DNA from 4 places in the Paenibacillus sp. J22P90 genome. Region 3 is predicted to be linked to each of the others. Evidence: riboswitches for the same ligand, from Rfam matches in the RefSeq annotation. Region 3 holds a riboswitch; each other region holds the start of a gene.
What was found. A riboswitch is a leader RNA that binds a small molecule or an ion and turns the genes downstream of it on or off. The one in region 3 is predicted to bind cyclic di-AMP.

Region 1 (7,291 bases), on a different contig from region 3:
CTATTAGAATTAGTTAATAAGCTTAGCATACCTAAAATTGTCAAGCTATTCAACTTATCTCGACAATTTCTCCCATAACTTTTTCTTATGAGAAACTAGACATTCGTCTATACCGTTACAAGTCACATGGCATAGGCTAACAGTACATACCAATACGGAGGTGCCACCTAGTCATGCAACCCTTTCATCCGATCACCGAAAAAAACTGCAAAACCCTTATCGGAAAGCCCGTTCTTGTCTACTTAGCGAATGGCTCTGACTATTATGGAATCGTCAGTCGCGTTGAGAAAAATAAGCTCATCTTAAATGACACCAAACAAGCTAAACTCAAATCCTCGACCAAGAATACGAAGCCAACGGTTACTAAAAAGGGGAAAAAGAAGACGGCCCAGTCGGATACCCCTACGGTTACGACACCACAAGATCAGCTCTCCTCTTTCGGTCTTATTCGATTTGGAGGCCCTGCGCCAGAACAAATAGCAAGACCTACTGGCCCGGTAGATATTCAAATTGATTATATTGCCGCCATGTTTAGCGAATAAGCCATGCATATGGAGATGAAGGCTGTGGATGCTAGGTTCATCTACAGCCTTTTCTCAGCGTTTCAACTTCTTGGTCATACGATAGCAGCTTAGCTCTGGCACATAGTTATCGATTTCATACCCTCTTTTGCTATAAAAACGAATTGCCTTCGGGTTGCTGTCATCAACGAAGAGCTCGACAGATTGGCAGCGCTCACGAAGCCCGTAGTCTTCTGCCGCCTTCATAAGGGTATGCCCGATGCCTTTCCCTTGCTCACGGGGATCAACAGCCAGCATATCAATAAAGAGCCTCGAGGATTTGCGCATGACCGAAATGAAGCCGTAAGGCCGTTTATATCCTTTTGCGATGACTAAAGTTTTATTTGCGTTTAGTCGCCTGCGAATCTCCGAGAAAGTAACCGAATTACCTGAGTTATACATTTTGGAAAAAGGAACTAATTGTTCAACAACTAATCGATATATAGCAGCGTCGTCAATGGTAGCCAAACGTTTGCGTATCACATGGCACCGCCTCCACAAGAAGCAATAATGCTATCTTATGTTGGTTATGCTGCAATTGACCCCACAAGTACCAATTTACCCCAGTCTACGCAAGTGATATACTAAAGGTATACGAAATGAGGTGATCCTGATGATCAATGCGTATCCATCCGTCATGGCTGTGAACAGGTATCAAACCCATAAGGATTATTACCGCGTCGGGGCTGTAAGTGCGGTTTCCGGAGGTAAGTCGAATACCCTTCGGCGCATGCTGGATCTGCCCTTTGAGCAACTCGCCTACAAACAGTTCGCACAAAAAGCCGCCAAAGACGTAGCAAATTTCGTTCAATCTACGGAAAACGTCAAGCAATCGGCGCAAACGCTCGTTAACACGGAAACCAACCTCACCCAGAAAGTTCAAGACTTTATTCATACATATAATAGCTTGCAAGATCAGCTAAAAGATTCCCCTGACTATATCAGCCATGCCCTGCTACAAGATCTGGAGGGGCAGCTTAAGCAGCCTGATGAGCTTGATCATAAAACCTTGCTCAATCTCACCAGCTTTGCAAGCTCGTTAGTCAACAGCATTGATCGCTTGCAGCAGCTGCCATCCGCTTCGCTGTTTCAATTATCTACATCGCCGCTCAAGCCATACGGTCAGTATCAATCTCAGCTTGGCGCCTATTTACCGGTTCCCATGCGCGGTTTGTTGGTGGATGCGAGGATGTAAGCATGTATACAAAAAAAGGCTGTCTCCCACAAGTAGAATGATCTACTGGCGAGAGACAGCTTTTTTCACATTTTAAAATAGCTTTTTGCCTAACACATGATCAATAGGAATGAAACCAATAACCCGACTATCCATACTATTGTTGCGATTATCCCCCATCACGAAAATATGGTCGGCTGGAACGGTCCACTTTTTGTTCCCGTTTGCTCGCATTTCCTCGTTGATGTACGTCTCATTCAGAAGTTCGCCATTGCGATACACCTGATTATCTTTCAGCTCAATTTGATCCCCTGGCTTGCCGATCACTCGCTTGATCCACACATGCTTATCATCACCGCGGACAAATAAGCTGAGCAACGGGCTGTCTAATAAATCATTAATAAAAGTCCGCTTCATATCAACCCGAGAATCGATAATGACAATGTCCTCGTAATTGGGTTCGTAACGAAACGTATGTGAAAGCTTCGATACATACACACGCTGACTATCGTGCAGCGTCGGATCCATCGAATGCCCGCTAACCCTCGTCGACTGGAATACAAATACACCTAGAAATACTACTAATACAAAGGAAATCGCAATGGAACCAAACCAGCTCCAAATCTGTTTGACTACATTCAAGCTAATCGCTCCCTCGTGTTATTCGGCCAGCCCGTGCTTGAAGGCATAAATGGCTGCTTGTGTGCGATCATCTACACCAAGCTTGGACAGAACGTTCGTGACGTGGAATTTCACCGTCTTCACACCGATGAATAAATCATCGGCCAACTCTTGATTGGATTTGCCCTTCGCAATTAAGCGAAGTACTTCCATCTCACGATCCGTTAACTCTTCATGCGGCTCCGTTACTGGCTTCGGTTGTCGGAAGCGGTTCATGATTTTTGAGGCAACCTGCGACTCCAGAATCGATTGCCCCTTCGCCGCGGCTCTAATCGCTTGCGCGATTTCGGAGGCACGCGAGGTTTTCAACAAATAGCTGAAGGCACCCGCTTCGATAACTGGATACATTTTCTCATCATCTAAGAAGCTCGTCAACACAATGACCTTACACTCCGGGTACAATTGCAGCAATTTTCTAGTCGTTTCTATCCCGTCCATGCCTTCCATGACCAAGTCCATCAGGACAACATCAGGACGATATTCTTGGGCTAAACGTATACCATCATGGCCATTGCTCGCTTCGCCTACAACCTCAATGCCATCTTCTGTTCCGAGAACAGCTGCCAATCCAATTCTGACCATTTCATGATCATCGACAAGTAGTACTTTGATTAAGGTTTCGTCCATTTGCTTCTCCCTCTCTATGTACAGTGCTAATTCTCGATCAATTGAGGATCGCTTGCTAGAATGGGTACTCGAATCTCGATACGTGTTCCTCGTTCAGGCGCTGTGATAATATCGACGGAACCCCCGATTTCATTCACACGCTCCTTCATAGACACGATGCCATAGGAAGTCAGCTTCTTCGCGTCAAGCTCAAAGCCAACGCCATCGTCGCGGATTACTAGACGAATGCCATCCGAGCGATGCAGCAGCTTCACTTCTAGCTTATTCGCCTTCGAGTGGCGCAGTGCGTTCGAAAGCGCTTCTTGCACGATTCGGAATAAATGATCCTCAATCCCTTTGTTCAAACGGATTTCCTCATCCATATCCCAGCTGATCGCCATCGGTACCTTGGCAGCCAGCTCTTTCAATAGTTCAACGAGTCCCTCGGACAATCGTTTTCCTTCGAGATGGATCGGCCGCAGGTGCAGTAATAAGGCTCTCATTTCCGATTGTGCAACGGAAGCCATCTCTTCAATCAGATGGATTTGCCGCTTCGCTTTCTCAAAATCCTTATCTAACGTACGACCTACAGCTGTTGCTGTCATCGAAATCGCAAACAATTGCTGGCTTACCGCATCATGCAACTCGCGTGCCAACCGCTGGCGCTCTTCAATTACCGCTGACAGCTTGGCTTTCTCTGTAAGCTCAGCGTTGCTGTTCGATAATCGTTGAAGAGAAGTCACCTGCTCTTCCCATCGCTTCATAATACGGCCGAGTTGTTCGCCTAAACGCCCAATTTCATCATCGTCTCCGTTATGGAAGTCCACTCGCGCAAACGTGCCTTTTTCTAATAAAATCATCGTTTCCATCATCGGCTCAAGTCTGCGCGTAACCTTCGAGCTGTTCCAGTAACCGAAAACCGCTCCGATCACACCGAGAATCAACAAAGCCATGAACGAGAATTTGACCCCCTGCTGCCAGCTGGTAAAGGGTTCAATCAAATTCCTTGAATACAAAAAATATAGCATAGCGCCGAAAACAGCGAAGCTAAAGAGGATTGATTCCCCCATGCTTCGCCATATCATATTCGTTAATCGTCGTTTGTAGCCGTCCACTTGGTGAGGAACCCCCCTTAAATAAATGAAAGCACGCTCCCTAAGGAAGGTCTCATGTCTCATTTATTAAGAAATATAGCTAGTTTTTTATATGGGAAACCTTACAATACTTTAACCTTGATATCTCCTACGATGTAAGAGAGAACTAGTTTCACGCGATGGTCGCAATACGCATAATTCTCCGATTGCCATACCACTTTGTTCATCACACCTGCTTCGCGTTGTTCAGCGACATGAAGCTGACCGAACATGACGGAAGATGTAACGGAAACGCCGATATCATCAGGTACTTTAATATCAATATCTCCGATAACGCCCTGAAGGATGACTGTCGTTTCTTTTTGTTCTAGGATGGCCAGCGAGAGATCAATGTACGTTTCTCCCACCAAGTACCACGTTGATGTATTTCTTAGAATCCACGGCTCTCTGCCGAGGCGTATGCTATCTACAATCTTTTGCTTCTGTGTGTAGGTCTCGTCTTTATGAACCTGTTTGGATCGAATGAAAAATAAACCTAATGAAATCAACACAACCGAGATCACAATGGTGAGATGATCACCAAATAAAATGACGGCGCCAATCCCGATTAGCACATATCCCTTACGCTCTTTCCGCGAATGAACACGATGAACGCCCAGCAGAATGAGGAAAACAGCGAGAATGGGAAAAAAGCCAACGGTATGTTCCAGAAGCAAAAAAACACCGGCTCCAATCAGCACAAGCGCTGTATTCCGGCTGCGGTTATTTTTCGTTTCTTCTCCCATCGATGCACCTCCTCTGGCTGCCAATTCTCTTTCGTTCATACGTTTCCTAGCATACCATAAGAATGGACGACCTCCAAGCAGCAAATCCTTATCCCGCAAGGCTTTGCTTCGATGGAGGTCACGATCCTGGCTATTTTCTGTTGCGCGGGTCGTGCGGGTCATGTGGGTTGTACTGATTGTGCTGGTCGCGCGCGCGCTGCTCCTGCTGCCAATCCTGCTGCAGCTTGCTGCGCAGCGAGCGCAGCTCGTGCTGAAGGTTGCCTCCGGCTTCCTTCAGCGTCTCCCTCGACAGGCGGCCCGCTACGCGGAGCCCCTGCAGCGCCTCCCGGCCGAGCTCGCGGCCGGTCATCTCGAGCTCGCGCCATGTGTCGCGAGCTTCTTTGCTGTGCAGCCCGCCGCTCGGCTGCACGCCCTCGGCTGCGTGCCCGGCACGCAGCTCGCGCAGTTCCTCTGCGATCGCCAGGCACAAGTCCTGGCTGCTCGCGTACTGCGCGCGGTAGTGCTCAGCTGCGGCTTCCTCGCGCAGCTTCTCTTGCAGGGCGAGCCGCGCGAGATCCTCTTCGCCGGCGCGCATCGCCAGCTCGGCTTGCTCGCCGCGCAGCTTCGCCATCTCTTCCGCTCGCGCGATGTAGCTGCGTAGCGTAATCGTTGCCTGAAGCGCGTCGTCGTAGCGCTCCTCCAGCCTTGCTATGGCACCGTCCATATAGGCGCCTGGGTTTGTTTTCCCGATGGTCTCCTGCCAGACGGTTTCTGCCATTTTGCCTATACGATCAAATATATTAGTAGGATCAATTTCCCGATTCTTATTATTCATGTCAATCGCCCCTCATCGCTTCATCATACTCCTATCGTAGCTCAATTACAGGAAGTCTAAAACCGACTATCGACTGTTTTTGAACCTAGACCTAAGTCCAGTATTATTCGCTTACCCATAATTTGGTCGTTGTTCGAGCCTACCTGCAGTGATAAAATATTTGAAGCCGAGTCTGGTGCATAAATTAGGCACTGGTACGGGGGACGAAATACTTGGGGTGAATATTTGCTTCAGCTTGGAGCAGACTAGGGAGAACCTTCTTCCCGAACCCGTCAACTAACCTCGAAGGCTCATTGAAGGAGGATATACGAATTGAATAAGCTTACCAAAGGGCTAACTAGCCTTGCTGTGTCACTAGCAGTATTGGCAGGGGGCTTTCTTTCCCCATTTTCCGTGCAAGCAGCAGAGATGAAAGTGAAAGTGCAAGTCAATGATGACCTGATTCATTTTCCTGATGCACAGCCATTTCTGGATGGCAACCAAACGACCCAAGTTCCGCTTCGGTTCGTAACCGAGAAGCTAGGATATACCGTGAACTGGCAAAAAGACGGAAATCAAATCAAAGTAACCCTAAATAACGACAAACATACGATTTCCTTGGTATCCGGTCAAAAAGAAGCCAGCATCGACAACGAACCTGTTGTCCTAGATGGAGCTTCCCAATTTCAAAATGGACGCGTTTATGTGCCTCTTCGTTTTCTTTCAACAGCCGCAGGAATTCCTGTAAAATGGGATGCCAGCAGCAATCTAGCGATCCTAAGCAAAGATGGCGGCAATCATGCGCCAGACTATGAAATTTTTGAATCTACCGCTTATTCAGCAGATCCTTCCGAAAATGGCGGTTACGGAGCCTTTGATTACATGGGCAACCCCCTTGCGATCGGCACCGTTGCTGTTGATCCAAACGTTATTCCACTAGGCACTAAGCTTTATATTGAAGGTTATTCGTATAGCGGTCTTCCTACTGGGGGCATGTACGTGTATGCGACGGATACCGGTGGAGCTATTAAAGGAAACCGAATGGATATCTTCATCCCAGGTTCAAGAAAATCCCTACGAAGCTTTGGCATTCAAAAAATTAAAGTGTATCACCTGCCAAATTAAATAAAGAAGCTGCCTTGAGAAATTTCTCAAGCGCAGCTTTTTGTCGTAGGTGAATGTTCCCATGAAAAGAGGGCATTCGTCCAATCACCGGGGCTCCCGCCTTCATATGATATATAGTGTTTAACCCATATTAATTAAAAACCGGAGGGGATACTATGTCAGCTGTAGTTGGAACGCCAGGATACGGAAATTCTGTGGGCGTAATTCTTGTTCTTTATGTGTTGTTGGTCATCATTCTTGCTACTTTCTACTAGGACTTATACCCCAACTCGCTTTATACAAATAGCCCGCCTGTTAAAGCTCTTTAGAGCTTTGGCAGGTGGGTTTTATTTCGTGAGCAGCTGGGACGGGTCTAGGGAGCCTAGCAGGAACGAGGCTAGGGAGCCGCGGCTTGCGAGTTTAAGCTCCTTTCCTCTTCCCGTTCCCACTTTAGTCCAAATTTACCGAACTAATCCCCCCATCCGCACCATCTT
Region 2 (7,291 bases), on a different contig from region 3:
GAAGAACGTTAGAGCACCAATAACTAGAATAATCATGATCATAATCCCCATAAATAAGGGTGTATTCGTTCGCAGTGTACCTGTTGTTACAGGAACGACTCGCTTCGTAGCAAGTGAACCTGCAATGGCCAACATCGCGATGATTGAAATGTAACGGCCAAACAACATGACCATACCAATGCCCAAGTTGTAGAAGTTCGTGTTCGCGGTCAGACCGCCAAAGGCAGATCCATTATTTGCTGCACCCGATGTGAAGGCATACAACACTTCAGAGAGACCATGCATGCCTTGGTTAGCTATGGAATGAATCGATTCTGGACGAGTCAGTGCCCAAGCCGTCGGAGCTAGAATAATAAGCGGATGAGTAAGAATCGCGATGGCCGCTAGCTTAATCTCTTTACCTTCAATCTTTTTACCCAGAAACTCTGGTGTACGCCCCACCATCAACCCGCAGATAAACACAGATAAGATCAAGTAAAGTAAGCCGTTTAACAAACCTACCCCTTTACCACCGAACACATTGTTCAACATCATTTCTGCAAAAGGAGCGATACTTCCGAGAGGCGTAAGTGACTCATGCATCGCGTTCACGCTGCCTGTTGTGGCAGCCGTAGTCACAGCCGCAAATAGGGCAGTCTCTGACACACCGAACCGCACCTCCTTACCTTCCATATTGCCATGAACACCCATCGCATCGATCGCAGTGATCCCTTTATACTCGGCATAGAAAACCGTCGATAACATCACGATAAAGATAATCCCCATCGCAGCAAAAATCGTCCAGCCTTGCTTCTTGTTCTTGATCATGAGTCCGAAAGCGTACACCAGTGATGTAGGCAGAAGCATCATACAAATAATGTGAATCAAGTTCGAAACAGGCGTTGGATTTTCAAATGGATGCGCAGCGTTCGTTCCGAACCAACCACCGCCGTTCGTACCAATATGTTTAATGGATTCAAATGAAGCGACTAAACCACGGGTAATGGTTTGCCCAGCACCTTCGATCGTTGTAGCTTGTACGGCCCCTAGCAGGGTTTGTGGTACACCTTGGAAAACTAAGATCAAAGCAATGATGAAGCTAAGCGGTAGAAAAACACGTGTAATAGCCCTAGTCATATCCACGTAAAAATTCCCGAGATTATCTTGTCGGCCAACTAGACCCCGTGTGAAAGCTACGGCAATAGCAAATCCAGTGGCAGCCGAAGTAAACATCGGGAACGTAAGCCCCACCATTTGTGACAAATAGGACATGGCATTTTCACCACTGTAAGACTGCCAGTTCGTATTTGTAATGAAAGAAACTGCTGTATTGAAAGCGAGTGCCGGAGGCATATTACCTATGTCATCGGGGTTAAGCGGTAAGTATTTCTGAAGCCGGAATACCGCGTACATGAGAAGCATCATGACAAAGTTAACTAACAGCACAGCTCCTAAATACTTTTTCCAACCCATGGCTTCGTCTTCTTTAACACCCATTATGCGATAAGATACACGCTCGAAAGGACCAAAAACACGATCAAGGCCACTCTTTTCATAGCCGAAAACTTTGACCAAGTAACTTCCCACAGGCTTTACCAAAAGCATGATAATCCCTAGTGTGACGACTACTTGTAACAATCCCATACCCATAGTAGGTTCTCCCCCTGCTTACATAAGCTCATATTCTACAATTAAAATTTCTCAGGCTTTACTAAAACAAAACCGAGATATACCATAATGGCACATCCAATGAGTCCAATAACGATCATATGGTTACCTCCTTTACGCTTTTTCACAATATTTCGCAAATCCCCAAAATCCTAGAAAGCTTACTGCAAATAATAGAATCATCGTTACATCGTTAAACATGACACACCTCCTTCAAATCAGACAGAATCACAATCTTTTGTTTGTTTTAAGGGATGAGATTAGAAATTTGACATCACCATTATTCGAATAAATGATATAATCAGCACCCAGTCCTTTGTAAATCAACCGGTAATTCACGCTTTGTGTGATGACATAAATGGATTTGGAGGTCCAACTACGGCATATCTGGATATACCTGCAATATAAAGGTAAGCTATCCTCGAACAGAACGACATTCCCAATCGGAAAGTCTGGAATGAAGGACGCCCCTGAATCCGTCGTATCCACTTGGATAATTTGCTTCACTCCTTGACCTTCTAACTTGATTCTCTCCATCTTGTTGTTCGTTAATGCAACAAAAGGAAGACCAACCAATTTCGTATATTTCATAAACGCCTCGCCTGCCTTGGTTGGCGCAGCGATCAGCAAAAAATCACTTTGCATGACGTCACCGCCCCCTTTCCTGAAACATTGTAACGCCGATCTGTATAAAAAGGGGGTAAAGAATCTGTAGTGTCCGTATAAAAAAAGTATAAAAATATTTTTATTCTGATTGATGAAGAACCCATTCCAGCCAATCCTAGTTAAGATAAAGAGCACCTCTCCCACTCGTATCACGAATGGAAAGAGGTGCTCTTTCATTTTCTATCTAGCGTCTCTCTTAGAAAGAGATATACGCCCCAGAATGCTCAAATAAATAAGTGCGATCAGATAGGCAAGGTTGTTCTTGTACTGTTGCAGTTGATGAGTTCTCTAGCTTTTCAAATAAATTCGTTAGTGCAGATGCCATTAATTGTGTTCGTACTTCTCCCCATGCCTCTTGCTTCTGATGAACGTACTGCAAACCGTCCTGAAGAGTTAGACCTTTGAGCTTCTGGAAAACCAACGCCCATTGGACGAAATCCCCTTTTAGGTTGCCGCATGGAATCACGAATTGACCTAAACCGCATGTTCCAACATTCGTTGAAATCGTCAGTAAACCGCAATGACAGTCCGTGCCATGTCCAAGCTGCAATTTATCGGATAATTCACAATCAAATTGAAAACATTCAATGCGGGAAATCTTACATTCCTTCGTACATTCATCTGATTCTCTTACTAGAGTCAGGGGTTCGGGATACATAATAGACTCACTCTCCTCATTTTGTGAACAACAAAAAAGAAGCCAAAGAGCAGAGAATCTCTACTCTCGGGCTTCGAAGCAGCGTGATCAAACACGCTGTGGACACCACGAAAAGAAGGTCGTTCTCTCCCAATTCGCTTACGAGGTTAGCTGTCGGATTCGGGCTTGGAAGTGCCCTACTTTAGCAAGCTGATCTTGCTTTAGATTCACCCCGAGAAACCGATTCTACATGGAATCAGCTTCGGTTGGTTCCCCCGTTTCCCTTGCGGGAACTCAGCGTTTTGCATCTTTATGTTGTTGCTGAAACGAATGTTACGCCGATTACACATGAATGTAAAATACGCTTGAGGCAATTATTTCGCAATCTGTGGCCTTTAATGTTTATGAAAGCGCGCCCATTAATAAATCACATGCATTTTCGATAGAAATGCTTCGGCTTGCTTCCGTTTTTACCAGTTCGTAAAGATTGGCCCTATGACCTCTCGGCTTTGAGAAAATTAGTGAAATTGCGTTTTTATCATTTTTTTATACGTTTGCTAATTATTCTTTACCCCCTTTTTATAAGGTTCAATCATACAATGTTAACTATTAGATGGCTTTCATCAAGCTAAGACCGACCAATGAGTCAGAAGGAGCAATGTCATGACTACCTCCCCTCGATATTATTTAGGGATCCTCCCTCATTTATTGAATCCGATTGATTTGGATTACGAATGGTTTGGTGTCTTATGGCAAGAAGAGGATAACCGTTTCCCCATTATTGTCGGATACTGGTTTGCTAGAGAAGAGTCCGAAATCACTCAAAACGTGATCCAAACTGGATTATCCAAATGGATCCAAATATCCGATGAGCAGATCATTATGAGGATGTATCAGTCGATAAGGAACAAGCAGAAAAAACAAGATTGGGAGAATCGGACTCGATTATCGATTCGTACCATTTTCAAGTCACCGTGGAATGAAGTTTCCCCAGGCTTGTATATTATTAAATCTCGGGAGACATACCCCCTTCATGCTTCAGCCATTCTTAAGAAGAAGTTTTTTGTTTGGTTGGAACATGCAGCCGTATGTGAAACAGAACAAGAGCTTCATGCGTTCATGAAGCGGGTGAGTGAAGAGCATCTGATGGAAACCCTATTGAAAAAAGGCAGCCCTACTGTGAAGTAAGGACTGCCCTTTTCATACACTATTTCTTCAAATGATAAGGCACCGTCGTCACAATCAGATTCCGCTTATACAGCAGGAACGCTCGGATCAACAAGCTCGATTGATTGTGAAGAATGTTATGCCAATTCCGCTTCGGGATAAACTGCGGGATAATCACCGTTACCCGGTAATTCGATTCTGAAGCTTTATGTTCCACTGTATCAATAAATTTCGTCAATGGATGAACGATGCTGCGATAATGAGAGTGCAAGGTGACGAGCCGAACATCCGGCTGCCATTTATTCCATTTCTCTTCAAACTGCTTCTCATCGTCCCGCTCAAAAGCCACATATACCGCGATAATTTGATCCGGCGATAGCGATTTGGCGTAGTTCAGTGAATTCTCGACCACATGCGTAAAGCCCGCAACAGGCACGATCATGACATTCCCTTCAATCGGAATCGCTGGTTCGCAAGAGGAGAGGCGTAATTGTTCGCCGACAGCATCGTAGTGTTTTTTGATTTGATGAAAAATGAAAACGATCAGTGGAAGGAAAATCAGCACACTCCACACTTGACCAAACTTGGTGATGAAGAAAATCATCATGACAATGAAGCTCATAAAAGCGCCGACCAAATTGATGGTTAATTTAAGTAGCCAGCCACCAGGCTTCTCCCTTATCCATTTCATCAACATGCCAGTCTGTGCAAGCGTAAAAGGGATGAATACACCGACCGCATAGAGGGGGATGAGCTGCTCGGTTTGCCCTTTAAATATGATGATGAGCAGCATCGAGGTAACCGCTAGAAAAATAATCCCGTTCGAATACCCCAATCGGTCTCCACGCATCGTAAACATTCTAGCGATAAACTTGTCCTTCGCTAAATTCACCGCCAACAAGGGAAACGCGGAATATCCCGTGTTTGCTGCGAGAACAAGAATCATGGCCGTTGTACCTTGGACGATATAATACATCACGTTACGCCCAAATGTCACCGTTGCGATTTGCGAAACGACGGTTTCCTTTTCCTCCGGTGCAATGCCATAATAGTAAGCTAAGTAAATGATGCCTGCGAACAAAATAGCCAATAGCAAGCCCATGGCGATCAAGGTTTTAGAAGCATTTCGCGGGGCAGGCTCCTTGAAGTTGGGAATAGCATTGGATATGGCCTCAACCCCGGTTAAGGCTGAGCTTCCCGAGGAAAACGCTCTTAACAAGATGAATAAGGAAATCCCCGAAACCGATGTCCCCAAGGGAGCATGCAAATCAGGGGAGATTTGCCCTGTTAAAATTTTGTACAAACCGACGCCTATCAAGATAAACAGCGCCACCACAAATAAATACACGGGATACGCCAAGATCGAGGCTGACTCCGTGATTCCGCGCAGATTGAGAATGGTAATAAAGAGTACAAGCGAGAGCGCGATTGGCACTGTATACGAGTGAAGGCTAGGAAATGCCGATGTGATCGCATCTGTCCCCGCGGATATACTTACCGCTACGGTTAGGATGTAGTCGACCAGCAAGGAGCCGCCCGCGAATAACCCGGCATTCATACCTAGGTTCTCTTTCGAGACGACATAGGCACCTCCCCCCTGTGGATAGGCAAAGATGATTTGTCTATACGACAAAATAAGAGCTAACAATAGAAACAGAACACCGCAAGCTATGGGGATTGTATACCAAAAAGCGGCCGCGCTGACCGTGATTAACACGATCAGAATCTGCTCAGGTCCGTAAGCAACCGAGGACAAGGCATCCGATGAAAGAATGGCCAGGGCCTTCTTTTTATTAAGCTTCTGCTCCCCCAATTCGTGGGACTTCAGAGGGTGACCAATTAACAATCGCTTCAGATCAGACAACAATGTGTGTACACCACCCAGATGTGATATGTGTAAGTTGGTTTCATTTTGCCCTATTTCTGAAAAAAAATTATAAATATTGGAAATTAGCTTGAACAGTAACAAAAAACGACTGATCACTTTGATCAGTCGCCTCTCTTTATGCTACAGATTGTATCGGACTTCATAAAAAAAACCGCTTTTCTCATTTTTCCGATACTCTGGTGCACGATGCTTTGGAATTCGTAACATTCCTGGATTAGACAATTGATCCACGGCTGCACTTGGATCCGTTTTCTTCTCTGTTAATTGTGTCAACATCCCTCTTACTTGATCCATGTCCAATCCGTAATCACGAGCCGTCTTCATTAATTGAATCCATGCCTCTTCCTCGTTTAAATCGTTTGACCACTCTTTCTTTTCCAAGGTAGATTCGTCCTCCCACGAAGTCCGTTTCGCTTCATATACGATCATGGACTTATTATAACGAAGAACTAGTAAAAAGCCTGTCGATTGTAGCATGCATATTACATATTTTAAAGTATCTTTTTAAAGCATCTAGCTGTCGATCTTGCATCGCATTCGATTCATCCCGCTCCAATGAATGTCATACATACTCTCCACCCTTTCCTATGCGTCAAGCTCCTCAATTCAACTTACATGTATTGTATAATGGCGCACTTACCAAATCATTACCCTTCAATTTCGTAAATGATTTAAAATTCTGGTTTGAAGTGTCTCTAACGCCGTATACTCATCCTCAAACAATTCCACATAGCTCGTTAATCCAACGATACGAAATATTTTCTGATAATGCTTCGAAACACCGCAAGCGCAAATCGTATACTCCCGCTTCCGCGCCTCTCGTACGAAACGTATCAAGACAGCAATCCCCGCGCTGTTCAAATAATGGAGCTGCCCCATATGAAACAAAATATAATGAACATCATTGGCGCCATGAAGCCAAGGGAACGCTTGCAGTATGAGATTCTCCCCATCCCTATTGAGCTCGCCACTCAAGGTCACACACCAAATATCTTCCTTTTTATGAGTTGATAACTTCAGATCCTGCTCCATCGTGATCCTCTCCCACGCTCGTATTCATATTTAACTTCATTTCAATATACGAAAGACCTCTATCTTTATGAAATCGCCATGAATCCGCTAATTGATTAATAATCTGAAGCCCCCAGCCGCGCGGATTACGTTCACTTTCCATAACGCTCATGATATCTTGAAATGCAGAAATCCCCTTCCAATTATGCCCACCACCCTCATCGTACACACGAATAATGAAGATGCCACGTTCATAATGAAACACCATCACACAT
Region 3 (7,291 bases):
GATGGTTGGTATTACCGCACACATCTTTGGGTTGAAGTCACCGTGCTTGTACTCTTTCTGGGCCGTATCGCGTATCGCTACGCTGCCATTGCCATCTCCACGGGAACAACCACCAACATTTCACCTGCTGACTTCTCTCAGTTCACCAAAGACCCCGTCACCGCCGGCGTCTTCTTCATCATCGTATCGTACTATGTCTTGTTTTTCGGCTACTTACTGCGTGAAGGCACCAAATTGGATCCGGCAGGGTTGGCGGATAGCGACGATGGCGAGATCGGGAGCCATGTAGCTCCCTCCGCAGGAGCTCCTGGTCCCCAGGCGAACGTTCGGGTGGAGTAAGCTACTCTTAGCAAAGACAAGAAAGGGAGGTTCCCCTAGGTCAACTGACCTGGGGGAACCTCCCTTTCTATCACCACTAGGCAAGCGATCTGCCTGTGACGTCCCTTATTGGGCGATTCTTGTTTTTAACGCCCTTTTGGGACGCTATTGGCTACATTGCGAGTATCCCGCTATACTTTAAAGCCCTTTTCGGACCTTAACACTCGTGTTTTCGCCCATTCAATTGGCGATACTCACTTTCGACGCCAAATTATATGGGCACTATCCCATTGACTCAGGATATGAATCAACTCAACTCTTGCTGGCCTGAGCGAAGGGGATAGTGGCTATAGCTACGTCTTGCCGCTACGCCGCCCTCTGCCTCACTTCGCTGCCTCCTCGGCAGCCTTCGCGAACTGCGTGCTGTACAGCCGCGCGTACAGCCCTTCCAGTGCAAGCAGCTCGCTATGCGTGCCCCGCTCCACGACGCTGCCCGCCTCGATCACCAGAATGTGATCGGCGGCCAGCACCGTGGAGAGCCGGTGCGCGATCACGAGCGTCGTGCGCCCTTGCATCAGCTCCTCGAGCGCCGCCTGCACATAGGACTCGGATTCCGAGTCCAAGTGCGACGTCGCCTCATCGAGGATGAGGATGCGCGGGCGCTTCAGGATCGCGCGAGCAATCGCGATCCGCTGGCGCTCGCCACCGGAGAGCCGGTGGCCGCGCTCTCCAACCATCGTGTCGTACCCTTCGGGGAGCGACACGATAAAATCGTGGATGTAGGCCTGCCGACACGCGGCCTCCATCTCCTCACGCGTAGCGTCCTCCCGCGCAAAGCGCAGGTTGTCGCCAATCGTCGCGTGGAACAGAAAAGACTCCTGCGTCACATACGCGATCTGCGCGCGCAGCGACGCTAACCCCACGTCGCGGACGTTGACGCCGTCGACCTCAACGACGCCGGCCGTCGGGTCGTACAGCCGCGCGATCATCCCGATCAGCGTCGACTTCCCGGCGCCGCTAGGTCCTACGAGCGCGACCATTTCACCAGGCTGCGCCTCGAAGGTGACGTCGCGCAGCGCATACTGCACTGGCTTTTCGCCTTTATCCTCTAGGCTCATCTTCCGTCTTACTTCGCCTCGATCCTCCAGGCTCCCCTTCCGCCCCGAATCCCCCGTCTTATAAGCAAAAGACACCATCTTATAACTCACACGCCCCGCCACTGGTCCTAGCTGGCGCGCTCCCTCAGCATCCATGACATCAGGCACCATGTCCTGATACTCAAAAATCCGCTGAAACACCCCCAGCGCCGTCGCTACCTCGACTTGTAGGTTCAATAGTGTCCCTACAGGCATATACAAACGCCCCAAATACGCCGTGAACGCGACGATAGAGCCTAAGGTCATGTCTCCTTGGATAACGGAGTAACCGCCATAAATATAAATAATAGCCGTTCCTAACGGTCCAAGCGTGCTCGTAGCCATACCAAACCAACGGCCAACCAGATTGAGCCGCAGCTCGAGATCCATCACCTTTTGATTCATTGTGGTAAATTCCTGCTCTTGCTGCTTCTCTCTGCCAAAAATCCGCGTCAACAACGCACCTGAAATACCAAAGTTCTCATTCAGCTGCGAAGTGATATCTGAGCGCACCTTTTGCGTTTCTAGCCGCAATGCCTTCCGCACCTTGGATACCTTTTTCACAGGCAGCACGAAGAGTGGAAGGATAAGCACCGAAATGATCGCCAGCTTCCAATCGAGCGCAAATAAAATGCCTATTGTCGTGAACACAATCACGATCTGCGTGATCGAGGATACAACGATGGAGGTCACGACACTCTGTACAGATTGCACATCACCTGTAATCCGCTGAACAATTTCCCCTGACCGCGCATCCGTGAAAAATGCCATCGATTGCCGCTGCAAATTATGAAACAACGACTGCCCCAAATCCCGAATAACCCCTTGGGTTACTTTGGTATTCAAGTGGTTTTGCCATACGCCGAGCACGCCGCTCAACACAGGCAGCAGAATTAACAGCAGCGCCATGACAGCCAATAGCTCTACTCGCCCCTGAGGAATTGCCGTATCAATAATTTCCTTCATCACTAAGGGAGGGACTAACCCGATCACTGCCGCAAGCAGCGCCAAGCCGATAATCACCAAGAGCTGTCCCCAATACCTTTTAAACAAATACAAAATCCTTCGTATCGATACATCCTTCAACTTCGCCTTCGGCCGATTCCGATCGGAAAGCCGCCCCATTCCCCCTGGTCCACCTGGTCCCATCACTCACTTACCACTCCGATCTTACTTATCTTTGCTGCCCTCCACTACAATGGAAGAGCATAGGTAATCGCACTTGTCACTTCGTCCGCCATCCTGAGCACATGATATAACGAGGTTGTTTGCAGTACATTGTACTGTCTAGGCCCATCCACATTCACGATCGCTGCAATGGTGTAGTCGCCAATCGGTGGCAGCACCTTTCCGACTGATTTCCCCGGAGCCAAAGGCTGATTGGACAGCTGGTACAAGCCCACACTCAACTTTTGCCCTAAACAAGCATCTATCGCAATCACCACGACATTCGGCGGAATCTCTTGCAGACGCAAGGCCAAATTACTTGCATCACACGGTGCCGCCAACGTGCCAATTACATGCGGGTATCCGAGCTCTACAAGCTTACTCCCAACAAGCGGACCCAGCGAGTCCCCTGTCGAACGATCTGTCCCTATACATACAAAAGCCAACCTCACCGGATCCAGCTCATTGCTCGTAGCTATCTTTTGCAGAAACTGGCCTAACTGCTCACCCGTCACCTTTTTCAAAAACTTCTCCTGCAGCTCCATCGGTTCTCTCTCCACTTTTGCCTCCCTTTCAGGCATGTACACATCTCTCTTCACCTGTTGAATAATAATTCTATTCTTTCATACGGAGGCAGCCTGTGTCCACTTAAGCACATTCTTCGGGTACACCAAATAAGCGTTACTCAACTGAGCAAAGCCTATTCATGCTGCTTGATTGTCCTGATAACTCACCAATTAATGAACACGGTTCATCCGTACGACACGATAATAGAGTTGACCGCTTACCTCTTGCTCCACTTCCAAATAACCTTCCGTATGGACATAATCACCCAACATATAGGTAGAAGCGTCTGCAGAATCTGCATGTGTTAAAAAGAGAAGCGCCACTTTATCGTCCCCAACAACAAATCCAACCTGTTCCTTCACTTTAAACTTCTCTATAATTTTGCCATGATGGGATCTCACGATATGGTGAAACCGCCAAGCCCCATCCTCATTTACGATAAAATAAAGCACACGATTTCGGTGCGAATTGCTAAACTCCCTTGTCACGCCGATCATGCACACCTTTTCACCAACGCGTAAATACTCATCGATGATGTACGATTTCAATCGCAAGCGATGTGTATTTTTGCTATGAATGTAAGCTTCCATCTCGTCTATCGAGCGCTGATCCTTGGGATCTTGCTTGGTCGCATAGAATACTTCTTTAATGAACGTATCCGTTTGGAATTGCCGTGCCCCTTTGAAATGGTTATAGGTTTGAAAAAATTGCCCAATCACTTCCCGGATTTCTTCCGGTATGGCGGGACCCGTTTCTACGCTATACGTGCGATCTGTTCGACTCGACAATTTAATTTTATGAAACCAGTTTTTCCAGACACTGACTTGCATGTCGCACGCGTCACCTACTTTCTTCCAACCACTTTCCCATTATAGGCTATAATTCTCAAAAATTCGATAAAAATCGCACATATTCGCGCAAAAAAAAAGCATCTGCCCGCTACGCTTTCTTTTAAGAAAGCCATAACGAACATATGCTCTTACACAACTTACTGTTACTTAAGTTAGTCCTTCGTTTACAGCACGCGTTTGGCGCCTACATATCTGGAGCTCCAATAGGAGCTTGCGAGACTATCGACCACTACACCTCTGGACGTCGTTGCGGAAATGAATTGCTTATTTCCCACATAGATGCCCACATGATTGACGATGCCTGAAGCAAAGAATACAAGATCTCCTTCTTTTAAATCCGTCACTCTTGCCCCTGCTTGATCATACATCTGCACAGAGGTGCGCGGCAGCTCGATGCCTTTGGCCTCGTACACATAACGAACGAATCCAGAGCAATCGAAGCCCTTAGGTGTTGTTCCACCCCAACGGTAAGGCACGCCTTTAAAAGTCGAAGCAGCTTGAATAATTTGAGCCGAAACATTTGGCTGAACAGCCTTTGCTACTGCAGCTACTGGTGGCGGTGCAATCCAAGCTGGCTTGTGGGACTTCCCGTCCTCTTCGACGATGGCGATTTTATTCGCATCATTCCACGCGATCGCAGATCCAAACGTCTCTGTGATAAAACGCAAAGGAACATAGGTGCTTCCCTCCAGCAACGTCGGACTGCTTTCTAATTCAACTGGTTTACTGTTGACGATCGCTTGATCATCATCTGTCGTTAGTTGAATCGCCTGCTCGTCGTTCTTCAGCGTTACGACAACTTCATCACCTTGCTTCGCCCAGTCCACTTCATAACCTAGCTTCTCCGACAGCACGCGCAATGGCACCTGAAGCTTACCCTCCGTGTCGATAAACGGCTGTACTTCAGGGAATTGCACCAATTCGTCATTCACTTGAACCTTCACCGAAGAGGTGTCTGTCGCAGCTTGAGCTGCTGGAGCGTTGAACATAGCGATGGCTGCGCCTGCAAGAACGCATGAGCAAATAACACTTTTTGTAAAAAGTTTCAAAACATTGTCCTCCTTGAAGCCTCCGAGGTTAGTTGACGGGTTCGGGAAGAGGTTTTCCCTAGTGCGCTCCATTAGTCTACGACTAACTAAGCATCCATTCACCCCAAATAAAGAAGTCCCCCGTACCAGAGCTTTTGCTGCTCCGAGATTCGGCATTTTTTGTCTATGTTAGACTAGCATAGTTCGTTTTGGCTTGACAACCTTTGCGCGGTGGTAAGTGTTTCCACACCCCCCACAGGCTGCCTATAAACCTCTGTATATAGCACACTCTTGTAGGGACTAAACGTATCCTCTGTCAATGGGCTCGGATAACTCATGATGTGGAGCGGTAAGTCCTTTTGCCCTTCTCGAAGGGGAGGCTGAGCATAAGGAAATCGGTTCAAATGGAAGCCGCAGCGCTCATAAAATGCAATTCTCCGTTCGGCATCTGACGTACTCGGTGGCTCTACTTCAAGCACAATAGGTGTAGTAGCGCTGCTCATAAAAATCGTAAGCATTTGTTTTCCTATCCCACCGCCTCTACTGACAGCACTTACCGCGATATGCTCTACAAAACGAAACCGCTTAAAATCCCAGCTTGCGAGAAAACCAAGCAACTGGCCATCTGCATCTCTCTTCACATCAATGTTATAGCTTGGATGCGATAGCAGGGCTCGCTGCCCTTCATATGTCCTTATCTCGGTAACGGGAAATGCGGATACCATCAAATCGAATACCTCTTCAAACACTGCCTCATTCTCCATCTGTCTGCCCCTCCTGTCCAATCTATGGTTTCCAACTATCCCTTCCTAACATGCAACATCTTACCACTTAGAAAAAAACGCATGTGCAGCCGTGTGAAAACCTGCTGGCATCGCATGACCCATGAAGGGGTGAACCTCAATCGATTTATTCACAGATGAGATCCGATTATAAGCGGCAAAAATCGTCTCCGGCAAGCAAGTCATATCCTTCAAACCTACCGTCACGTGTACGGGTTGCCCAATACGATCGCCTAGATTCACGATATCAAAATAAGACATCGTCTTCAGTACGTCTGCCAAACGATCCGGGAATCTTGTCACAAACTCTGCCGCCTCGCTAAGCGAACTCGCGGATTGCAGGATGCCCAGATCCATATGACATAGATTGGGCACATGGGCAATTGCTGCTCGAATACGCTTCTCGAGCGCTGTAACGAGCAGCGTCAGCCCACCGCCCTGACTCCCACCGAATACGAATACGCGCTCGGTGTCTACTTCAGGCTGCTCCAGCGCGCAGCACACAGCACGCAAGGAATCGATAGCTACTGCGCGGTAATAGCTTTTTTCTGCATCCATGATGCCCTGTGTAATCCATCCCTTCGTCATACCGTGCTCCAGCGGCAGTGTATTTCCGCTATCTCCACCTTGCCCCCGAACATCAACCGCAAGCACCGCATACCCCATAAGCAACCAGGCGGCATGATCCTCTGGTTTTCCCTTGGATCCAGAGTAGCCAGGGAACGTGACGACACATGGAGCCTTCTTGTGGCTAACTTCCGCGTTAGGCAGAATTAGCCAAGCATGGATCGGCGTCCCCTCTGCGCCTTCTAACACAATTCTATGGACAACTGCTTGTGTAAAAGGAGCATCAACCCGCTCACGCGTATAACTTACCTTTTGAGTCGCCTCGGCATATGTCCTTGTCCAAAAAGCAGCCAGATCAGCAGGCGCCGTTAGCTCCGACCGAAACTGGTGCAACCCATGAATACGATTTTCAATAGCGTTCATTTGGCAGTTCTCCTTCTCCTGTTTTTTCCATTTTAGCCCACGTCTCTCGTTGCGTCTATTGGAATTCCTTAAGAAAAGACATGCATCCTCTAACTTTCTGCGTACCGGAATTCATATAAATGCAAAAATGGAGAAAGTTGCGGAACGTGGTTCCGCTAATCAGGCTTAACCGTGGACATTTGAGCCTTTTGGGGCAAATTAGCGCCCTCTCGTTCCGCAACTTTCCAAACTCACTCTGGATTCACTAAATAGAGGAACCTCGTTCCATTTCTCGGAAGTAGAAAGTAGCGTAGGTTGGATGTTAATGGAGGAATGGGTGGTAATGAGGGGAGTGGTGGATCATTAAGGACAGCCATGGAGGTTAAAATGCCAATAAAAAAAGACCACCCGAAGGTGGTCCTTTTTATTTAAGCGGGCGATGGGAATACTCCAAATGCTTATTTTTACAGCTT
Region 4 (7,291 bases), on a different contig from region 3:
AATGGGATTACTTCGTTTCTTGTAACCATAAAATGCTCGTTACACCACGCGGATAATACTTGCTGCCCGTAATTTCACCGGATATAATTTGGTCACTCCAGCTCCAGATGGACAAGGTAGGATGCGTCAACCAAGCCACGTGGGCTGCATCTGCCGCTGCTCCTTTTTCATCCCAAGCCAGATTAAGAATTTCACGCGCTACAAATTGGCACAAATAAATTTTGCTTAACCAAGAGTTATTACTTGTGGAGGAAAGCTTCCAACCGCCATCTTCGAATAGGCAAGTGCCTTGGACAAGCACAACATCCAGATGTTTTTTCAAGGCTTCGATATAAAAGCCGTAACGGCCATTCGCATCCAGAGCATCCTTATTGCCAGTGAAGTATGGGAATACCAAGCCTTCGATGGCTGGAATGATTTTGGAATCATTGCCTTCGCCAACAACAGCTGGAATATAGCCAGCTTCTGTTACGTAAGAAGTCACCGTTTGTGCGCACTTCAAGGCCTGCTCGCTTGCGATAAGAGCCAGATCTTCTCTGCCATTTTGCGCAAAAATAGTTTCCATTGCCACATAAGCCGCCCAACATTTGCCTGCCATATAAATATTGTTACGGGATTGGCCAAGTGAGACGTCTAAGCTGTCGTAAGTCGTGATTTCCGCCCCACCCATGGTGCGATTGCTGTCCAAGGACATAATGCCATTGCGCAGCTCCGGATTCGGATTATCACGATTGAGCATACTCGTTAAGCATTTGTCAAAAATCTCGAGATTTGCTTGCAGCCACGCTTGATCATTCGTATGCGCCACATAAGTTGCGCCGCATAGTGTCCAGTTCACCAATTGCTCATGTGTCATATGTGAGAAACAATCGTCCAAGCCGTACAACTCATAAGCAGAATAACTAGGACGGGAAAGTGTATTGGCTACCCCCATATCATGCGTAAAGGAAATTCCTCCCGGATATTCGGTAGGGTCGCCAGGGAAGCAAACCTTATCTTCGTAGCTATACCGCTTCACGAACATATCGAGCTCATTACGAACCGTCCAAGGATTCACAGCCAACTCATAAAATAATTGATCAACCGTCAAATCGAACGTATTCATCATGCGATATTCGCCTTCATTGACGATCCAGAATGGCTCATCATCCATATCCAAAAGCTGCGTGTTCCCATAATAGCTGCGGATCGCATGCGCAAGCATAAACTTCTGGTCTGCGGAAAGGGTTGAGTTTTCAAGGGCAGCATCTGCGCTTTGAGCTAATGCAGCTAGTTTGTCGAAGTTACCTAAAGCGTAATCTGCGACAGCTTCAATGTTCTTGAACAAACGTGCATACGTATATGATGCATCACGACCCGCAGTCACGATGCCCCCACGATGGAAGCAAATCGCGAATTGATATGTACGCTTCTCACCTGCAGGCGTATCTGCGAACAAGGCACCAACGGTTCCGAGGCCGAAGGTCAAGTTTTCATCGATTTTCATTTTCAAAATATCTTCAATACTGAAATACATCCCCGAACGCACTTCTGGATCCCGCGAAACAATTGCCGTAATTCGACCTTGTCCAACACCCGCGGCCCCTTCCATCGTATCATCCAACCTGCGCATCGCACTGTACGGATCATTCCCTTGATACCCGAAGAACACTCTTCTGGAGGAGGTACCTTTCGTATTATCCACGGTAATCGAAGCGAGAACAGCTGGAACTAGCGCTAAACGAAGCTCATCATCACTTGCTGTTGCTGGATCTGGAACCGACTGTGTCGGTGAAATCAGGCTAAACTCCAAATCGCCCGCTTTCCATGTATCTGTGCTAACTTTAAAATCTCTATGAATCTCTTCTTGGGCAAAAGGGAACACCGTTTTCTTTTTCTTCGGCTTCGGATCCGGATTCTCGATATCATAGCGCTGTGCTTCATCTTCAACCGAATATTCAAAGAAAGGCAGCGCATCATACTTGCCGCCTTCCGGGGATTCAAGACCAATATATATATTTTGCTTCGGCGGACGCGCTTGTTCTAAATCGAAGCCTCCGCTTTTGCCAGGAAATCCAAGGGTAAAGCTTGCGAATGCGCCTACTGGCGAATGATGTGCGTTAAAAAATTGATTCTTCATCTCAGAAAGCTCCTCTCGATCATTTGCCCTTATTATACGACGATTGAAACACTGAACCCATGGGCAATACGCTCTTTCATTTGGACAAAAGAAACATTTGATTTCTACCCTATTAAAGTGAGATAGTAATTGTAAGAGAATGCCTATGAACCTTTCAAAGGAGCTATATAGATGAAAATCTTACAACAAGAACCTTTACCCAGCGGACTCGAAAATGCCGTTCATGGCGGCATGCTGCCTGATGTGCAGGCGTCGTTTCGGATTTTTGCCGCACATCTCCGCAAGGTCAACGCGCAATGGTCCTTTCCTGAGCATCAACATCCTATGTTTGAGCTAAATCTTGTCATCGAGGGCTCGCAGCGAATGCGTGTCGGGGATAAACATTTTGTACAGAAGCAGGGTGACTTGGTCTGGATTCTTCCGAATGAGGTGCATGCCAGCTTAGGCGCAGTCGATGGAAGTATGATGACTTATGTATGTGTACATTTGGAGGTCACCGATCCTTGGCTCAGACAGCAATTAAGTCAAATTAGGCAAACACTGCATCCTTCTGGAAGCAAAATGGAGAGCCTTATCCGCCCGATCCTGCTGGATCTCGCTCAAATTGCTAGTGCAAACGCCTCCAGCGGACTGAGCTTGAAGCTGCAGACGATGCATGCTTCCTTTCGGATTTTCACCGCGTTGAGCGAACTATTAGTAGATGACGTACAGTCATCTCCCCAGCCTAACGAAGATTCTGGCTTAGCCGCAAAGCTGGCCACACTGATTGAGCATGAAGCTGCAACGACGGCCAAGGGGCAGGAGCCATTCCGCATTACCGTTATCGCGAAGCAGCTCGGATATAGTCCTACGCATTGCAATCGCGTTTTTCACAAAGCCTATGATGTCTCGCCGCGTCAATACTTAAGCACGGTCAAGCTTCGTCAAGCCAAGCTGATGCTGATGGACCCCACACTTTCTATCGAGTACATTGCAGAACAGCTGGGTTATAAGGATTTGTCGCAATTTAGCAAACAATTCAAACGATGGACGAATTTATCCCCCACCGCCTACCGACATTTATCATGGTAAAATAAGTTGGTTTTTGCTGAAGATATCATAAGTTTTTCTCCCGCTTCCTGACCTATACTCAGAGATATTCTAGGTTTTTAAGGATAAGGAGTCATAAACATATGAAATTATATGGATACAAATCCCTATGGGAATGGAACGGAAACTGGCAGGGGAAGTTAGAGCAGATTGTAGCAGCAGGTTACTGCGGGGTTGAGTACACGCCTCCCTCCGATGCTACTGCCGATAAGCAGTTTCGAAAAGAATTAGACGACATGAACTTGTCGTTTATTGCCCAAGTCGTGACACGCGGATGGGATCATTCACGATCTTTCCGTGAGCAAGTGCTTCGCGCAGCTGAGCTGCGACCTGTTTTGATCAATTCGCACAGCGCGGCCGATCGCATGTCAGCTGACGAGCAGCTGCGCTTCTTCGAAGAGGCGCTCCGCGTCGAGCAAGAGATTGGCATCCCGATTGCGCATGAAACGCATCGGGGGCGGGCTTTTTTTACGCCGTGGCAAACGGCGGCTATGTTAAAGCAGCTGCCGGCGCTCAGCATCGGCGCTGATTTTAGCCATTGGTGCGCAGCCTGCGAGAGCATGCCGAGTCCGGAGGACGAGGACGTGCAGCTGAGCTTAGCGCGCGCGATCCATATCCACGGGCGCGTGGGGTATCCTGAAGGGCCGCAAGTAGCGGACCCGCGGGCACCTGAATTTGCCGGACATGTCGAGACGTTCATCGACTTGTGGTTGAGGATCTGTCAGCAACGCTTCGATGCCGGAGCCGAGACGATGACGTTCACGCCGGAATTCGGACCGCCGCCGTATATGCAGGTGCTTCCTTTTACGCGGCAGCCGGTGACCGACTTGTGGGACGTGAATTTGTGGATGTTTCAGACGTTTAAAGCGAGGTATGAAGCGAAGTTTCAGTGAGTGAGGGAAGCCTGTCGGACGTGGTGAAGCGTCTGCGGGCTTCTTTTGTTGGTACGGATTACCTCGAAATAGCGCCCTCTAGGTTTGTTCCTTTTCAACTAGCATCTTCAATTGCGCATTCCTATGCTGTAAGAATCTCATCATGTAGTTCTTCAACACGATTCGCTCCACTACCCACCCGATCCACCCCATTGGCGCCTCGAAACATAGCGTATCCTTCATTAACGTGCGATTTCCTAAATCAATAAACTCGTGTTCATGCCTCATACTTTTGAAAGTACCCTGCAGCATTTCATCCACAAAACGATAAGGTCGAACGTATTCCGATATGAGAGATTTGTGTTTTTGCCTAATCCCAAAATGCCGCGCCTCAAACGTAACCGTATCCCCTCCATTTATCAAGCCTGTAGTTATGCCAGCTATCGCTCTCTCCTTCGTGTGCGGCCAAACTGTCTGCGTATGAATATCAATATTCCGCGCCATGTCAAAACAAACGTCAATCGCTGCGTCAAGTTCGATTTCTGTGTAAATCTTAATCACGATGTGCACCTCATGCTTCTTTTGATTACAAGCCTGTTGAAATAACTCTTATTGGGTTCGGGTCAGTGACTATGCTGAACAATTTATATAAATAATAGGCGTGTAAAATAAACAATAACCAGAAAATCATACGTTTCTTACGATAAACCCATATATTGAATATACAAAATGCTATAGTGATTAAGGTTCCAATTATGTAGTAGATAAAAACAAATGCATTGGTTGGCTTTATTCCAAATTGATTAATAACCTTACCAACATACAAAGCAGTATCCGCTGTTAGAAACATCCACTAGAGTAAACAGAAAGATATAAAAGAAACAGGTTACAATCCCAAATAGCCATTTTTTAATTATGGTCATTATGACACTACTCCTATGTCAGATATTAAGTAACTATGATGTGTTGGTTAAGTCATTGAACCTCCTGCTTTCTCGATTCATCCAGAGTCCAATTCGACATATCCCTCAAGTTTCCTCTGCGCAAAAAAACAGCCCCCAAGGAGGCTGCCTCATAATTAATTACTTATAAATTCCTGTACCCACTCACCATTGTAGTAAGCAACACCAATTTGCGTGAAATTAGGGCTTAAAATATTTTGACGATGCCCCGTACTGTTCATCCATGCGGTCATGACCGCTTGAGGGGATTGTTGACCTTTGGCGATGTTTTCACCTGCATAGGAATATTGAATCCCGTAGGCGCGCATCATATCAAAAGGTGAGCCGTACGTTGGCGACGTATGATCAAAATAGCCGTTGTTGTACATGTCTTTGGCTTTATCCAGAGCCATCGCGGTAAGCGCGTTGTTACTCGTTAAAGGCTTCAAGCCAGCTTTCGTTCGTTCCTGATTAACGAGAGTCACGACTTGACTCGCAAATGTGGTCTGCGTTGGGGCTGGTGTAACCGCTGGTTTGGACGCAGCAGGTGTCGTCGTGCTTCCAGGGATATTGAGCTTCATCCCGGACCAAATCACGTTAGGATTGGCAACCTGCGGATTCGCTTTGATCAGCGTAGTTAGGCTGACGCCATACTTTTGAGAAATTTTCCACATGGTATCGTTCCCGGCTACCGTATGTGTTCCCGTTGCAGCAAACGCCGCATTTGCTCCCATAAGGACGCTCAAACCTAGTGCACCTGTTACCACAAGCTTTTTGTAACGTTTCAAAATAAACCTCTCCTTTTTGCGGCCTGCGAGGTTAGCTGTCGGATTCGGATCAAAGAGTAATCACCCGGCCGCATAATTCGCGGCTTCACCCCAAAGATTGGGTCCCCCGTGCTTCAAAAAAGCTTCGGCCTTCTTAGTTTTTTGATCCAAAATGGATCTAACCGATTGTAACATGGCATATTCGTGAAAACATGACGCAAAATTTTCCATTTTTATCTTCTGTAATCTCAAATACCCATTAATCAGCCACCATAAAATGAAAAGTACTCCCAACCTCAGCATCCTTACAACCATCCAGCTTATAGGAAATACCTCTTTCTACTTTCTCAGAAATCATACGTGTGCATTCCGTTTTCAGCCGTTGATTACTGCCATGTTGGTCCGCTGAATTATCATAGGAATAGGATATCTTCTCTTTTTTATATACAAAATCATAAAAAATCGGATCCCCTTCAATCGTCATTTGCATGATCCTTAACGTACTCTCAACATGTCCCTCCACGTTGGTCAAAAATTGATTGAAACGATCCAGATTCGTAATTTTGCCATGAATATTAATGACATCCCCTTTTGCCGTTCCTTTGTCAATATCGTACTTCGAACCCGAGCAAGCACTAAGTAACATACAACTCAATACGATCAATATCCGAGTATTCCTGAATTTCATCTCTGCTCCCCCTCGTATCACGCCATCTACTTGTTTGACGCAAACGAAACTGGAAATGTATTGAAACAAAGAAAATAAGCTTGAATTCTCAAGCTTTCCACATACGACCACCCCAATTGCTTTTAAGCATCCTTACGTGAAATGGAAACATGGTATACTTATTATCACGTTCTTCCGCAGTACATTACGAGGAGTTGTTTTTTGATGAAAAATGAAATGCGCATTGCGCTAGGTACGCACAATCAGGCCAAACGAGCTGCTGTTGTCTTGGCTGCTGGTATTGAACCGATCTGTCACGTTGTCCCTTCCGGAGTGTCTGATCAGCCTTTGACAGAAGATGAAACCGTCCTTGGTGCGATTAATCGGGCGAAACAAGTGCTGATCGCCGTGCCAGACGCAGAGATTGGACTTGGTCTAGAAGGTGGGCTTACCTATGATGAGGTTCATACGCAACAATGGTATTTGTTCTCGGTATGTGCGGCATGGGACGGTGAGCGGCTTTTCGTGGGCAAAGGGCTATATTTCCCTATCCCCAATGACATTGGTGAGCGATTGAAGCAAGGCGGCACTGAGCTGCGTCATATCATTGATGAATTGAGCAGCACCATTGGGAGTAATCACAAAGAGGGCGCATACGGTTTATTTAGCGAGGGGCGAATTACGCGAAGTGATGTTTTTCGAGATGCCGTCATTGCCGCGCTGACACCTTTTCGGTCGTCTTTTTATAAGGAAGATTGAGTGCATGAAAAAAAGGGCTTCACTCAAGTAGATCGTTCTACTGGGGTTGCCCTTCTAATTATCACATTTTCTCCTTA

Region 1: it holds a riboswitch for cyclic di-AMP, as region 3 does, so the genes downstream of both, AC58UX_RS26395 (stalk domain-containing protein) here and AC58UX_RS28245 (C40 family peptidase) in region 3, are expected to answer to the same signal.
Region 2: it holds a riboswitch for cyclic di-AMP, as region 3 does, so the genes downstream of both, AC58UX_RS10945 (hypothetical protein) here and AC58UX_RS28245 (C40 family peptidase) in region 3, are expected to answer to the same signal.
Region 4: it holds a riboswitch for cyclic di-AMP, as region 3 does, so the genes downstream of both, safA (SafA/ExsA family spore coat assembly protein) here and AC58UX_RS28245 (C40 family peptidase) in region 3, are expected to answer to the same signal.

What each region holds. Positions count from the first base shown of each region.
Region 1 covers NZ_JCAUAY010000009.1:197,276-204,566, forward strand. The annotation lists gene AC58UX_RS26355 (LSm family protein) at 174-542, shown strand; gene AC58UX_RS26360 (GNAT family N-acetyltransferase) at 597-1,043, opposite strand; gene AC58UX_RS26365 (hypothetical protein) at 1,174-1,755, shown strand; gene lepB (signal peptidase I) at 1,828-2,376, opposite strand; gene AC58UX_RS26375 (response regulator transcription factor) at 2,395-3,042, opposite strand; gene AC58UX_RS26380 (sensor histidine kinase) at 3,069-4,136, opposite strand; gene liaF (cell wall-active antibiotics response protein LiaF) at 4,238-4,900, opposite strand; gene AC58UX_RS26390 (PspA/IM30 family protein) at 5,031-5,657, opposite strand; cyclic di-AMP (ydaO/yuaA leader) riboswitch at 5,869-6,021, shown strand; gene AC58UX_RS26395 (stalk domain-containing protein) at 6,027-6,818, shown strand; gene AC58UX_RS26400 (YjcZ family sporulation protein) at 6,974-7,072, shown strand.
Region 2 covers NZ_JCAUAY010000003.1:136,336-143,626, forward strand. The annotation lists gene kdpA (potassium-transporting ATPase subunit KdpA) at 1-1,623, opposite strand, end outside; gene AC58UX_RS10935 (potassium-transporting ATPase subunit F) at 1,671-1,748, opposite strand; gene AC58UX_RS10940 (hypothetical protein) at 1,876-2,292, opposite strand; gene AC58UX_RS10945 (hypothetical protein) at 2,510-2,971, opposite strand; cyclic di-AMP (ydaO/yuaA leader) riboswitch at 3,091-3,260, opposite strand; gene AC58UX_RS10950 (hypothetical protein) at 3,614-4,138, shown strand; gene AC58UX_RS10955 (APC family permease) at 4,158-5,984, opposite strand; gene AC58UX_RS10960 (hypothetical protein) at 6,126-6,482, opposite strand; gene AC58UX_RS10965 (STAS domain-containing protein) at 6,660-7,037, opposite strand; gene AC58UX_RS10970 (ATP-binding protein) at 7,006-7,291, opposite strand, start outside.
Region 3 covers NZ_JCAUAY010000012.1:222-7,512, reverse strand. The annotation lists gene AC58UX_RS28265 (CcdC protein domain-containing protein) at 1-339, shown strand, start outside; gene AC58UX_RS28260 (ABC transporter ATP-binding protein) at 702-2,603, opposite strand; gene yyaC (spore protease YyaC) at 2,648-3,202, opposite strand; gene AC58UX_RS28250 (hypothetical protein) at 3,359-4,018, opposite strand; gene AC58UX_RS28245 (C40 family peptidase) at 4,204-5,088, opposite strand; cyclic di-AMP (ydaO/yuaA leader) riboswitch at 5,091-5,253, opposite strand; gene AC58UX_RS28240 (GNAT family N-acetyltransferase) at 5,262-5,831, opposite strand; gene AC58UX_RS28235 (acetylxylan esterase) at 5,892-6,839, opposite strand.
Region 4 covers NZ_JCAUAY010000004.1:367,883-375,173, forward strand. The annotation lists gene AC58UX_RS15965 (glycoside hydrolase family 52 protein) at 8-2,119, opposite strand; gene AC58UX_RS15970 (helix-turn-helix transcriptional regulator) at 2,291-3,190, shown strand; gene AC58UX_RS15975 (sugar phosphate isomerase/epimerase family protein) at 3,292-4,101, shown strand; gene AC58UX_RS15980 (SRPBCC family protein) at 4,180-4,641, opposite strand; gene safA (SafA/ExsA family spore coat assembly protein) at 5,159-5,809, opposite strand; cyclic di-AMP (ydaO/yuaA leader) riboswitch at 5,815-5,949, opposite strand; gene AC58UX_RS15990 (DUF4362 domain-containing protein) at 6,048-6,476, opposite strand; gene AC58UX_RS15995 (DUF84 family protein) at 6,681-7,214, shown strand; gene AC58UX_RS16000 (glycerophosphodiester phosphodiesterase family protein) at 7,276-7,291, opposite strand, start outside.